Streptomyces sp. 2114.4: one gene and its partner. The protein of the gene in region 1 interacts with the protein of each later gene in a pairwise test. Links are inferred from orthologs where the notes say so. Each region holds a gene or a part of one and is shown on either strand. Other genes may lie near its edges.

Region 1 (6,431 bases):
AGCGTGGTGGATTTACCGCACCCGGTGGGGCCGACGACCGCGACGAACTCACCGCGTTCGACGACCAGATCCAGGTCCCGGACGGCCGTGTGCAGCGCCCCCGAGGGCGTCCGGAAGGCCTTGCTCGTACCCCGCAGTTCGATCGCGGGGCTCGTGTGGCTGTTCATGGGTCGGGAGGCTAGGAGTGATCCGGGCCACAGCGGCAGCCTTGTGGGCGCAAGCGACCTTTCTGCGCGCAAACCCTGTTGTGCTCATTTTGCTCACGCTAGAACGGCTAAGTCGTCACCAGGGGGTGTGCGGGCGCTCACGCACGGCTTACGGTGCGGTGATCGCGAAGTAAAAGGTGCGGGCCCTCGCGAGGTGAAAGACGCAGGCATCGCGCAGCGAAAAAGGACGATTCGGTTCCGCAAGGGTGCGGAGGGCGGAGACAAGGGAGACCCGATGCGGATCCGCTGGCCCCGACGGGTCTTTGCACAGGTGCTCACCGCGCAAGTCGCCCTGACCACCGGTGTCATGGTGCTCGCCACCGGCCTGTTCCTCGCCCCGCTCAGCTCCGAGCTGGACGACCAGGCGATGCGCCGGGCGCTGTCCATCGCCCAGACCACCGCCGCCGCACCGGACCTCGCCCGGGAGCTGGTCACCACCGAACCGGCGGCGCACGGGCCGGTGCAGGCCGAAGCGGAACGGATCCGTACCGCGACCGGGGCGCTGTACGTCGTCGTGATGGACACCCACGGGGTGCGCTGGTCGCACACCCACACCGACGAGATCGGCCGGCATGTCTCCACGGACCCGAGCCGGACCCTCGCCGGGCGGCAGGTGCGGCAGATCGACACCGGGACGCTGGGGCGGTCGGCCCGCGCCAAGGTGCCGCTGCGCGACGACCGGGGCCGGATCGTCGGCGCGGTGTCGGTCGGTATCGCCTACGACAGTGTCCGGGGGCGGCTGTTCGGCACCATCCCCGCGCTGCTGCGGTACGCGGGCGCGGCGCTGGCCGTCGGGGTGCTGGCCGCGGTCGCGCTCTCCCGGAGGCTGCGGCGTCGTACGCACGGGGTGGCGTTCGCCGATATCTCCGCCCTGCTCGACGAGCGGGAGGCGATGCTGCACGGCATCCGGGAGGGCGTCGTCGCCTTCGACCGGCGCGGCCGCATCCGGCTGGTGAACGACGAGGCCGCGCGGCTGCTGGGCCTGGACGCGCGGGCCGCGGGCCGGGCCCTGGACGAGGTGCTGCCGCCGGGGCGGACGACGGATGTGCTGGCCGGGCGGGTGGACGGCACGGATCTGCTGGCCGTCAGCGGCGGGCGGGTGCTGGTCGCCAACCGGATGCCGACCCAGGACGGCGGGGCGGTGGTGACCCTGCGGGACCGCACCGAGCTGGAGCTGCTGGGCCGCGAACTGGACGGCACCCAGGGGCTGCTGGACGCGCTCCGGGCCCAGGATCACGAACACGCCAATCAACTGCACACCCTGCGCGGGCTGCTGGAGCTGGGCCGGTACGAAAGGGCGGTGGAGTTCGTCAGCGAAGTGGCCAGCGCCCAGCGGGCCTCCGCGGAACAGATCGCGGAGCGGGTGCACGACCCGCTGCTGTCCGCACTGCTCGTCGGCAAGGCCGCCGTCGCCGCCGAACGCGGGGTGTCGCTGCGGGTGTCGTCCACGACGCTGCTGCCCGATGCGGTGGTCGACCCGCGCGACCTGGTGACCGTGCTGGGCAACCTCATCGACAATGCGCTGGACGCCACCGGGGAGCGCCGCCGCGACGAGCCGTTCGTCGAGGTGGAGTTGCGGGCCGAGCACACCACCGCCGTGCTGCGGGTCTCGGACACGGGGCCGGGGGTGCCGCCGGAGCTACGGGAGCGGATCTTCGCCGAGGGCTGGTCCACCAAGGCCGCCGCGCGCGCCCCCGGAACCGCGCCGTCCGCCCGCCCGGTGGCTTTCCACCGCGGCCGGGGCATCGGCCTCGCGCTGGTGCGCCGGCTCGCCGAGCGCTACGGCGGGATGGCCCGGGTGACCGCCCGCGCGGGCGGCGGTGCGGTCTTCACCGTCGTCCTCCCCGAAGCACTCGCCCGGCACGACGACGCGCCCGTGCGCCGGCTCACCACCGCGGGAGAGCCACGGTGAAGCGGGCGAATCACGACGAAAGGAGTACCACGGTGACCGGAGTGCCACGACGGCCGGAGCGCCGCGACGGAATGGGGCACCGCAAGGCAACGGGGCATCGCAAGGGAACAGGGCGCCGCGAGCGAACTGGGCTCCGTGTGGGAACGGAGCCGCCGGCGCGAAGACCCCTGCCGAGCGGAGCATCACGATGATCGATGTCCTGGTCGTGGACGATGACTTCCACGTCGCCGAGATCAATGCCGCGTATGTGTCCCAGGTATCCGGCTTCCGGGTCACCGGCCGTGCCCACACCGCCGCCCAGGCGCTGGCCTCCCTGGAGCGCACCCCCGCCGATCTGGTACTGCTCGACCACTACCTGCCCGACGAAACGGGCCTGTCACTGGTGCGACGGCTCCGCCAACTCGGCCACCGCACCGACGTGATCATGGTGACCGCCGCCCGTGACGTCACCACGGTCCAGGACGCGATGCGCTGCGGCGCGCTGCAATACCTCGTCAAACCGTTCGGCTTCTCCGGGCTGCGCGCCAAACTTGAGGGCTATGCGGCGCTGCGCCGCACCGTGGAGGGGGTGGGGGGACGCGGCGAGGCGGGCCAGGAGCAGGTGGACCGGATCTTCGGCGCCTTCCGGACCACCGACTCCCCGCACACCGAACTCCCCAAAGGCCACTCGGCGGCGACCGTCGACCTGATCCGCCGGGTCCTGGACACCGCCGGGCACCCGCTGTCCGCCCACGAGGTGGCCGAACGCGCCGGCGTCAGCCGCTCCACGGCCCAGCGCTACCTCAAACACCTCGAACGCAGCGGCCACATCACCCTCACCCTCAAATACGGCGACACCGGCCGCCCCGAACACCGCTACCGCTGGGCGAGCAGCCACTGAACGGCCGAAACCGGTGGCGAACGCCCCTATGCCGCCGTGCTCGCGCCGGCGGCACGGACCGAACTCGCCACGGAAGAGATACGCCAACTCGGCGCTCTGCGCGGAGCCTCCGCCCGCCTGCGCAGCCATCTCGGCCGGCGCCTCGGTCTTCGCGCTTGACTCACCGTCCAACGACTGGGGGCGGACGCAGGCAGGCCTTTGACCGGCTGCCGGGGCCGGCCATCAGGCAAGGAAGGGCGCAACTGCCCCCACGCATCCGACTCGGCCGCCTCAAGCGTCGTGATGTGCCGTACAGTTCACGCATTCACAAGCCAGGGACCGCTGAAGTACCGGAGGGGAACACCATGCGCCCGTACAGCCGAAGCGCTGCATTATTCATCGCCGCTCTGACCGCCACCGGAGCCGTGGCCGGCTGCTCATCGGCTTCCGGCGACGCCTCCAAAAAGCCTTCGGCGTCTTCCACCGCTGCCGGGCCGGAGAAATCCGCGGACGCACCCAAGGGAGCGACCGAGCCTCCCGCCCTCTCCATCGGGAAAACCCGCACCTACACCGCGAGGGACAATTCCGGCAACGCCACAACGATGTCTGTCACCTTCCACGCCGCGAAGTACGTCACCCCATCGGAAATCGGCGAAGCAAAACCCAAGGGCTCCTACGCCATCATCACCGTCGAAGTAACGAATACAGGCCACCAGGACGGCACCTTCACCCCGTACCGGAACATGAAATGGAAGGACAAGGCCACGACAGAGCAAGAGGTGTCGACGCTGATATCAACCGGCACCCAGGACGTCGGCACCACATACCATCCTGGCCAGGGGGTGACCGGAGATATCGTCCTCGACGTGCCACAGAAGGGCGGCAGCGTCACCTACTACGACACACGGGGAACCGCCTCGCTCCGCTTCGAGATGCCGTCCCGGTAGACCTCACGGAGGCACCTCAGCGCCGCCCGCCCGCGCCCTGGCCCAACTGGCCGTCCACCGTAGGTCACTTACGGGACGGCCTTTAGGCTGCCTGTCATGAATGCCGCGACTCCTGGTGGGACCAGCCCCGAGCTTGACCTTCTCGACGCGGGGCAGCTGTCCGGCGATCCGGAGCTGGCGGCCGGGTTCGCCGTGGCGGCGCACCGGATCCTGGCGGAGCTGGTCCGGGGCGGTGCCCCGCTCGGCTGGACCGATCCGCCCCCGGCGGACGAGGTGGCGGAGCTCGTCGGGCGGGTGCTGCGCGCCGCGCGGGCCGGGGACGGCGCGCTGCGGGCGGCGTACGCCGGGCGCCGGCTGGTCGGGCTGGGGTACTGGCTGCGCTATGCCCGTCCGACCAATCGGCAGCACGCGGACCTGGAGAAGCTTGCGGTGGCGCACGGGGCGCACGGGCGGGGTGTGGGCCGGTCGCTGACCGCCGCGCTGGTCGGGGACGCCCGGGAGGCCGGGATCGAGGTCCTCACCCTGGACGCGCGGGCCGATAACACCCGGGCGCTGGCCCTCTACCGGTCGCTCGGCTTTCGTGAGTACGGCCGTCTCCCCGACTTCGTCGCCATGGGCGGACGCCGCTACGACAAGGTCTTCTACATGCTGGACTTCCGCGGAAGCGGGCAGCCGGGACGGCCGCAGCAGCCGGAGCAGCCGGAGCGGCCGGAGCGGCCGGAGCGGCAAGCCCCGCACCGGCAGTAGCGGCTTCGTCACGAAGAGGCGCGGGATCCGCCTCCGGGAGACCCCCTGCGTCCCACCCCTTGACAGCTCCCCCGGCCGGGCCTGACGATCCCGGGGTGAACCTGTCAGACAGCCAGACAGCTGGCGAGGCCCCCCGTCGGATCAGCGCCATGGAAGCGGTCCTGCACCATCTGCGCGACGCCATCGAGCGGGGTGACTACGCGGTCGGGGACAAGCTCCCCTCGGAGGCGGAGCTCTGCCGTCGGCTGGAAGTGAGCAGACCCGTGCTCCGGGAGGCGCTGCGCGCGCTCCAGACCATGGGGCTGACCGTCTCGCGTACCGGCAAGGGCACCTTCGTCGTCTCCGACGGCGCGGTGGCGGACCCCACCTTCGGCGACTACGCGGCGAGCGACCTCCTGGAAGTGCGCCGGCATGTCGAGATCCCGGTGGCCGGTTACGCGGCGCTGCGCCGTACGCCGGAGGACCTCGACCAGCTGAACCGTCTGCTGGAGCGGATGGAGCAGGAGACCGACACCACCGCATGGGTGGCGATGGACTCCCTCTTCCACCTCGCCGTCGCGCAGGCGGCCCGCAATCCGGTCTTCCGCCGGGTCATCGAGGAGATCCGCGATGCGCTGGCCCGCCAGTCGGCCTTCCTCAATGAGCTCGGCGGGCGGCGCGAGCAGTCGAACCGCGAGCACCGGGCGATCGTCGAGGCGCTTGTCGACAGCAGTGAGCACGACGCGGTGGAAGCCATGGCGCACCACCTCGCCCGCGTCGAGACGACGCTGACCACCATCGTGCGGCCACCACACCGTGCGGGCCCCTCCACGGAAGACGAGGATCACGCGTGAGCGAGCAATCCCTCCGGCAGGCGGAACGGCAGCAACGACAAGCAGTGGGGCAGGACGGCGCGCAGCGGTCGTCCGGCGAGCACATGGACGCCGGTGACGCCGGGTACCAGAAGTCCCTCACGTCCCGGCACATCAACATGATCGCGATCGGCGGGGCCATCGGCACCGGGCTCTTCCTCGGCGCGGGCGGCCGGCTCGCCGGCGCCGGGCCGTCGCTGGCGGTGGCGTACGCGGTCTGCGGCCTGTTCGCCTTCCTGGTGGTGCGTGCGCTGGGTGAGCTGGTGCTGCACCGGCCGTCCTCGGGTGCGTTCGTGTCGTACGCCCGCGAATTCCTCGGTGAGAAGGGGGCGTTCGTCGCGGGCTGGATGTACTTCCTGAACTGGGCGACCACCGGGATCGCCGACATCACGGCGGTGGCGACCTATACGCACTACTGGGGCATGTTCTCCCACGTCCCGCAGTGGGTGATCGCGCTGATCGCGCTCGCGGTCGTGCTGACCGTGAACCTCATCTCCGTGAAGTTCTTCGGTGAGCTGGAATTCTGGTTCTCGCTCGTCAAGGTCGGTGCGCTGGTCGTCTTCATGCTGATCGGCATCTTCCTGCTCGTCACCCGGCACCCGGTCGGCGGCACCACCCCCGGCCCCTCGCTGATCGCCGACCACGGCGGGCTCTTCCCGACCGGGGCCCTGGCGATGCTGCTGGTCATCCAGGGTGTGGTGTTCGCCTACGCGTCGGTCGAGCTGGTCGGTGTCACGGCGGGCGAGACCGCGGATCCGGCGAAGGTCATGCCGAAGGCGATCAACTCCATCATGTGGCGGGTGGCGCTGTTCTACGTCGGCTCGGTGGTGCTGCTGGCGATGCTGCTGCCCTGGACCTCGTACTCGGCCGCCGAGAGCCCCTTCGTGACCGTGCTGTCCCGTGTCGGGA
Region 2 (6,707 bases), 3.3 Mb from region 1 along the record:
CCGTACGACCGAGCCGATGTTGAAGTCGTGGCCCCAGTTCTCGACCGCCACATGGAAGTCATGGCGGCGGGTGTCGAGGTCGGCGACGATCGCCTCGCGCCTCCAGTAGCGGTAGTGGTCGACGACATTGCGGCGGTCACCGTGCGCAAGCAGCTCGGGGTCCAGGCGGTCGTCCTGGGGCCAGGGCTCCGGATGCGGTCCGACGCCGATCTGGGTCCCGTACCCCTCGTCGTACTGAAGGGCCTCGGCGGGGGCGGTTTTCTCGCTGCTCACCCTACGAGCGTATGGCCACCGTCGCCGCGCCCCGTACGGGCCTCCGGCTCTCCGCCCCCGGGCCCGTCGGCCGGGCGGGCCGCGGCGCCGCGCGAAAAGAGCCGTTCGCGCAGGCCGGAGAGGCGTGCGGAGACCCAGGTCAGGAAGTTCGTCGGCAGAAAGACCGCGTCCGCGGTGATCATCGCGAGCGAGAAGAACGGCAGCCCGAGCAGGAACGCGATCGAAAGGTGCTCGCAGATCATCGCGACCAGCAGCACATTCTTCAGCCGGCGGTTGAAGACCGTGAACGGGAAGGCGACCTGCACCATCACCGTCCCGTAGGTGATCAGCATGACCATTACGCCGTTGCTGCCCAGCAGCTCGGACAGCGCCGGCCAGGGGGAGAAGTAGTCCAGGTGCATCGGGTAGTAGACCGCGGTGCCGTCCTGCCAGCGTGAGCCCTGGATCTTGTACCAGCCGGCCGTGGCGTAGATCAGGCAGACCTCGACCACGATCACCAGCAGCGCGCCGTTGTGGGCGAGCTTGGCGAGGGTGTCCAGTACGGTGCGCGGCTCGCCGGGTGCGTAGCGCTGCACCGCCCACCACAGACCGTGTACCAGCCACAGGCCCCACAGCGCCAGGCTCCAGCCGATGTGCGGGAACGGGCCGCCCTCGGACCAGCTGAGGCCGTAGCTGCCCTGGAGCTGGGCGGCGGCCAGACCGAGGCCGAGCACGGCCCACAGGATGACGCCGGGCAGATCGCGGGAGGCAGGTGCGCGCGCGGCTTCCTCGCGACCGGCGGCGTGCGCGGCGGCCGCTGCCCGCTTCGCCCGGCGTGCGTCCAGCGACCAGACCTGTCCGCACCGGGTCAGCACGAGGTACATCGACATCAGGTGGATGACGTTGTCGCCGCCGTCGCCTATGAAGATGCTGCGGTTCTGCAGCGAGATCACGCCCACCATGAACAGCACCGACATGGTGCGGGTGCGCCAGCCCAGCATCAGCAGCGCGCCGGCCACGACGGCCATGAGGTAGACGCACTCGAACCAGCCGGGGCTGTCGGACCAGGGGAGGACCGAGAAGGCGTGGTTGCCATCCAGAAGGCGGCGGGCCATGTCCAGGTTCCAGGGGCTGTCGGGCCCGTAGAGAACCCCGCGGTGCGGCCACTCGCGCAGCAGGAACAGCAGCCACGTCGCCGAGAAGCCGATCCGGATCACGGCGGTCTGGTACGGGGCCAGCGCACGGCTGGTGACCAGCCCGAAGCCGCGTCCGATGGCGCGCTCGATGCGGGTCTCCCGGTAGGCGTCGGGCTCCGGGGACGTCTGCGGTGCCTGGGCCTGCCGCGGCACGTCGGCCGTCTCCGTGGTCTGCGGGGCCTGCTGGTCGCTCGGCGTCTGCTGAGGCTGGTGGGGCGTCGGTGACGTCACTGGCTGTTCGCCCCCTTGGGCAGGTCGTCTGCGGTGACCTGCCACCAGGGCAGCACGCGGTACACGGGCTTCTCGCTGATCTTCTCGGAGCTCCATGGCGGCGGGCGGACCGCCGTCGTCTGCGAACGGACCTGGACCTGTTCGACGCGGCCGCCGCCCTCGGTCCACTCGCCGTCCATTCGGAGCATCACGAGCCGCCGGATATAGCGCTCGGAGAGCTCACCGCGCAGGCCGACGGGGCGGCTCTGGGCGTTGTGGGTGTTGACGAAGAGCTCCCAGCCACGGCGGAGTTGGTTCTGCTGGGTGTGGCTGGGCAGCGGGTTGTGGAGGATGCCCTGGCCGTCGCGGGCGGTCAGATCGGTCCAGCCGGTGGTCCGCGGGGAACCGTCCTCGGTGCGCAGTTGCGCACGGACCTGTACCGCGATGTTCTGCTGCAGCGGATTGGGGGCGAACAGCTTCCAGTTCTGTTCGTACTCGGGGTAGACGTAGTCGCTGATCAGGGCGCCCTGCTGTTTGCTGAGCGTGTTCGACGGCGCCACGTGCAGGAACATCATGGCGAGATGAATCGCGACGATGACCGCGAGGGCGCAGGCCGCCACCCCTATGACGATCCGCGAGGGCAGCGAGAGCGCGGACAATGGCCGCGTTTCGTCCCCGTATGACTGCATTCCCGCCCCGTTCCCAGAATCCATGCGGTCAACTCCGCTCCGGAACCGTACCTACGCAGCCGCACCGGGCACACCCTCGGCCGGGTTATCCACAGGCTTGACACCCGCGGTCCGCCCGCTCACCATTGAACCGAACGATCGGTCGGTCGGGAGCGAGGGGGCACCACATGACGACGATCGCGCCGGAGGAAACGGCACGCGAGGCCGTATTCGACGCCACCGTGGCCGCGGACGAACGCATCGAGCCACGGGACTGGATGCCGGACGCCTACCGCTCGACACTCGTGCGCCAGATCGCGCAGCACGCCCACTCCGAGATCATCGGCATGCAGCCGGAGGGCAACTGGATCACCCGCGCGCCGTCCCTGCGCCGCAAGGCGATCCTGATGGCCAAGGTGCAGGACGAGGCCGGTCACGGCCTGTATCTCTACAGCGCCGCCGAAACTCTGGGCACCAGCCGCGACGAACTGCTCGACAAGCTGCACTCCGGCCGCCAGAAGTACTCCTCGATCTTCAACTACCCGACCCTGACCTGGGCCGATGTCGGAGCCGTCGGCTGGCTGGTGGACGGCGCTGCGATCACCAACCAGGTCCCGCTCTGCCGCTGTTCCTACGGCCCCTACGCCCGCGCGATGGTCCGTATCTGCAAGGAGGAGTCCTTCCACCAGCGGCAGGGCTACGAACTCCTGCTGACCCTCAGCCGCGGCACCGAGGCACAGCACGCCATGGCGCAGGATGCGGTGAACCGCTGGTGGTGGCCCTCGCTGATGATGTTCGGCCCCCCGGACGACGAGTCCTCGCACTCCGCGCAGTCCATGGCCTGGAAGATCAAGCGGCACTCCAACGACGAGCTGCGCCAGCGCTTCGTGGACATCTGCGTCCCCCAGGCCGAAGCCCTCGGACTCACGCTCCCCGACCCGGAACTGACGTGGAACGACGACCGCGGCCACTGGGACTTCGGCCCGATCGACTGGGCCGAGTTCCGCGAGGTCCTCAAGGGCAACGGCCCCTGCAACGAGCAGCGGATAAGCCGCCGGCGGCAGGCTCACGAGGACGGCGCCTGGGTGCGCGAGGCAGCCGCCGCACACGCGGCCAAGCACGGGGAGGTCACCCGATGACGACACCACGCCCTGCCGACGCCCCCGCGACCACCGCGGGGACGGCCGCCCGGTCCGCCGACTGGCCCCTGTGGGAGGTCTTCGTCCGCAGCCGCCGCGGACTCTCCCACACCCACGCCGGCAGCCTGCACGCACCGGACGCGGAGATGGCGCTGCGCAACGCCCGCGACCTCTACACCCGCCGCTCGGAAGGCGTCTCCCTCTGGGTGGTGCCCTCCGCGCAGGTCACCGCGTCCTCGCCGGACGAGAAGGACAGCTTCTTCGAGCCGGCCGGTGACAAGCCCTACCGCCACCCGACCTTCTACGAGATCCCGGACGGGGTGCATCACCTTTGATGAACGCAACCGCCACCCCGGCCCTGCCCCTCGGGGACGACGCCCTGATCCTCTCCCACCGCCTGGGCGAGTGGGCGGGGCACGCCCCGGTCCTGGAGGAGGAGGTCGCCCTGGCCAATATCGCGCTGGACCTGCTCGGCCAGGCCCGTGTGCTGCTCTCCCTCGTGGGCGATGAGGACGAGCTGGCCTATCTGCGCGAGGAGCGGCAGTTCCGCAACCTCCAGCTCGTCGAGCAGCCCAACGGCGACTTCGCCCACACCATCGCCCGCCAGCTCTACTTCTCCACCTACCAGGAGCTGCTGTTCGACCATCTCGCTTCGGCAGAGAGCGAGTTGGCGCCGCTGGCCGCGAAGGCCGTCAAGGAGGTCGCCTACCACCGCGACCACGCCCATCAGTGGACGCTGCGCCTGGGCGACGGCACCGCCGAGAGCCGCACCCGGATGCAACGTGCCCTGGACGCCCTCTGGCGCTTCACCGGCGAACTGTTCGAGCCGGTGGCAGGACTGGAAACAGTGCCCTGGCCGGCCCTGCACGACAGCTGGACCGCACGCATCACCGCCACCCTGGAACAAGCCACCCTCACCGTCCCCGAAGGCCCCCGGCACGGCGCCTGGACCGCCGGCGCGGGCCGCCAGGGCCTGCACACCGAATCGTTCGGACGGCTGCTCGCCGAGATGCAGCACCTCCACCGCAGCCACCCGGGGGCGGCATGGTGACCACCACCGCCCTCGAAGAGGAACTGCTTGCCCTGGCCGGCTCCGTTCCCGACCCGGAGCTGCCGGTGCTCACCCTCGCCGAACTGGGAGTGCTGCGCGGGGTACAGCTGACCGGCCCCGGCCGGGTCGAGGTGCGTCTCACCCCCACCTACACCGGCTGCCCCGCCATCGAGACGATGTCGGCCGACATCGAGCGTGTGCTGCACGACCACGGGATACCCGAGGTCGAGGTCCGCACGGTCCTCAGCCCGCCGTGGACCACGGACGCGATCACCGCCGAGGGCCGCCGCAAGCTCGCGGAATTCGGTATCGCACCCCCGCGCCCCACGGGACCGGCCGGCGGCCCGGTCGCCGTCGACCTCACCCTTCGCTGCCCGCACTGCGGATCGACCGACACCACCCTGCTGAGCCGGTTCTCCTCCACGGCATGCAAGGCACTGCGACGCTGTGAGTCCTGCCGCGAACCCTTCGACCACTTCAAGGAGTTGTGATGTTCCACCCGCTCCAGGTCCGGGAGATCGAGCGGCTCACGGACGACGCGGTGGCCGTCACCTTCGCGGTCCCGCCCGAGCTGCGCACGGCCTTCCGGCACACCCCCGGACAGCACATCGCCCTGCGCAGAACGGTCGACGGCCAGGAGATCCGCCGTACGTACTCCATCTGCACCCCGGCCACCGACCAGCCCGTCCTGCGAGTGGGCATCCGCCTCGTCGAGGACGGCATCTTCTCGACGTACGCGCTCAAGGAACTCGCCGTCGGCGACACGGTGGAGGTAATGGCCCCGGCCGGCCGGTTCACCCTCGCACCACGTCCCGGGCATTTCGTCGCCATCGTCGGCGGCAGTGGCATCACCCCCGTGCTGTCCATCGCCTCCACCCTGCTCGAACGGCAGCCGGACGCCCACTTCTGCCTCATCCGCAGCGACCGCACGGCGGCGTCGACGATGTTCCTGGAGGAGGTGGCCGACCTCAAGGACCGCTATCCCCAGCGCTTCCAGCTCATCCACACCCTCTCGCGCGAGGAGCAACAAGCCGGCCTGCCCTCCGGCCGCCTGGACGAGGCCCGGCTCCGCTCCCTCCTGCCGGCGCTCCTGAAGATCGACTCCGTGGACGGCTGGTACCTCTGCGGCCCCTACGGCCTGGTCCAGGGCGCCGAACGCGCCCTCCGCGCCCTCCACGTGCCCCGCACCCGCATCCACGAAGAGATCTTCCACGTCGACAACGGCGCCCCGACCGCCCCCGCCGCCGCCACCCCCGCGCACAGCACCGTGACCGCCACCCTCGACGGCCGCTCCGGCACCTGGCCGGTCCACGACAGCGAGTCGCTGCTCGAGGCGGTCCTGCGCAACCGCGCGGACGCCCCGTACGCCTGCAAGGGCGGCGTCTGCGGCACCTGCCGCGCCTTCCTCGTCTCGGGCGAGATCCGCATGGACCGCAACTTCGCCCTGGAATCCGACGAGGTCGACGCGGGGTACGTCCTCGCCTGCCAGTCCCACCCGGTCACGGAGAAGGTCGAGCTGGACTTCGACCGATGACCCCCATGACCCCATGACCCCGATGAACCTGATGAACCTGATGAATCCGGTCCGTGCGGACACCACCGCATAGCGCTCGCGGACGCCCCGACGCCTCCGCCGCCTCACCCGCCCGCCTCTGCCGCCCCTTCCGCCGCTCTCCCGGACCCGTCCCTCTCGCCCCTTCCAACGGTTCCGCCATTCCCAATTCCTGGAACATGTTCTACCTTGACGCTTCGTCAGTTCGAGGCGGCGCGTGGGAGGACAGTGCAATGGACTTCACCTTCACCGAGGAGCAGCAGGCCGCCGCCGAAGCGGCCAGGGCCGTCTTCGCGGGCGTCGCACCGGACGGCGTGCCCAGCCCGGCGCTCACCCCAGGTGCGGTCGCCGACGACTTCGACCGCGCCCTGTGGCGCAAGCTCGCCGACGCCGACCTGCTGAGCCTGCCGATCGCGCCCGAGCACGGCGGCGCGGGCCTCGACCCGATCGCGCTCTGCCTCGTACTCCGCGAATCGGCCAAGGTGCTGGCGCGAGTGCCGCTGCTGGAGGCCGGCGCCGCCGCGCTCATCCTCCAGCGTTACGCGGCCGACGAGCTGGGTGCGCACGTCCTGCCCCGCATTGCTGCCGGGGAGCTCGTCGTGACCGTCGCCGGCAGCGGGCGCACCGGGCACGAACCGG

The links.
Region 2: the proteins of CFW40_RS02875 (region 1) and paaC interact in binary tests that used the Escherichia coli proteins (3 or more experiments, as listed by UniProt). The link is inferred for Streptomyces sp. 2114.4 from one-to-one orthologs.

The regions. Positions count from the first base shown.
Region 1 is NZ_FYEY01000001.1:689,539-695,969, forward strand. The notes cover bases 1,429-4,151. They hold CFW40_RS02875 (response regulator), read left to right. Parts: upstream 1,429-2,305; coding sequence 2,306-2,998; downstream 2,999-4,151. Other genes in these bases: CFW40_RS02870 (sensor histidine kinase), read left to right, coding at 1,429-2,118; CFW40_RS02880 (DUF4352 domain-containing protein), read left to right, coding at 3,343-3,924; CFW40_RS02885 (GNAT family N-acetyltransferase), read left to right, coding at 4,021-4,151. In the rest of the region: CFW40_RS02865 (ABC transporter ATP-binding protein), read right to left, coding at 1-167; more of CFW40_RS02870, read left to right, coding at 442-1,428; more of CFW40_RS02885, read left to right, coding at 4,152-4,671; CFW40_RS02890 (FadR/GntR family transcriptional regulator), read left to right, coding at 4,767-5,504. UniProt on the Escherichia coli protein: Member of the two-component regulatory system DpiA/DpiB, which is essential for expression of citrate-specific fermentation genes and genes involved in plasmid inheritance.
Region 2 is NZ_FYEY01000001.1:3,977,007-3,983,713, forward strand. What follows is about bases 2,659-5,657. They hold paaC (1,2-phenylacetyl-CoA epoxidase subunit PaaC), read left to right. Parts: upstream 2,659-3,799; coding sequence 3,800-4,516; downstream 4,517-5,657. Other genes in these bases: paaA (1,2-phenylacetyl-CoA epoxidase subunit PaaA), read left to right, coding at 2,659-3,465; paaB (1,2-phenylacetyl-CoA epoxidase subunit PaaB), read left to right, coding at 3,462-3,800; paaD (1,2-phenylacetyl-CoA epoxidase subunit PaaD), read left to right, coding at 4,510-5,007; paaE (1,2-phenylacetyl-CoA epoxidase subunit PaaE), read left to right, coding at 5,007-5,657. In the rest of the region: CFW40_RS17410 (TrmH family RNA methyltransferase), read right to left, coding at 1-273; CFW40_RS17415 (HTTM domain-containing protein), read right to left, coding at 270-1,679; CFW40_RS17420 (DUF5819 family protein), read right to left, coding at 1,676-2,347; more of paaA, read left to right, coding at 2,515-2,658; more of paaE, read left to right, coding at 5,658-6,050; CFW40_RS17450 (acyl-CoA dehydrogenase family protein), read left to right, coding at 6,302-6,707. UniProt on the Escherichia coli protein: Component of 1,2-phenylacetyl-CoA epoxidase multicomponent enzyme system which catalyzes the reduction of phenylacetyl-CoA (PA-CoA) to form 1,2-epoxyphenylacetyl-CoA. The subunit C may be essential for structural integrity of the alpha subunit.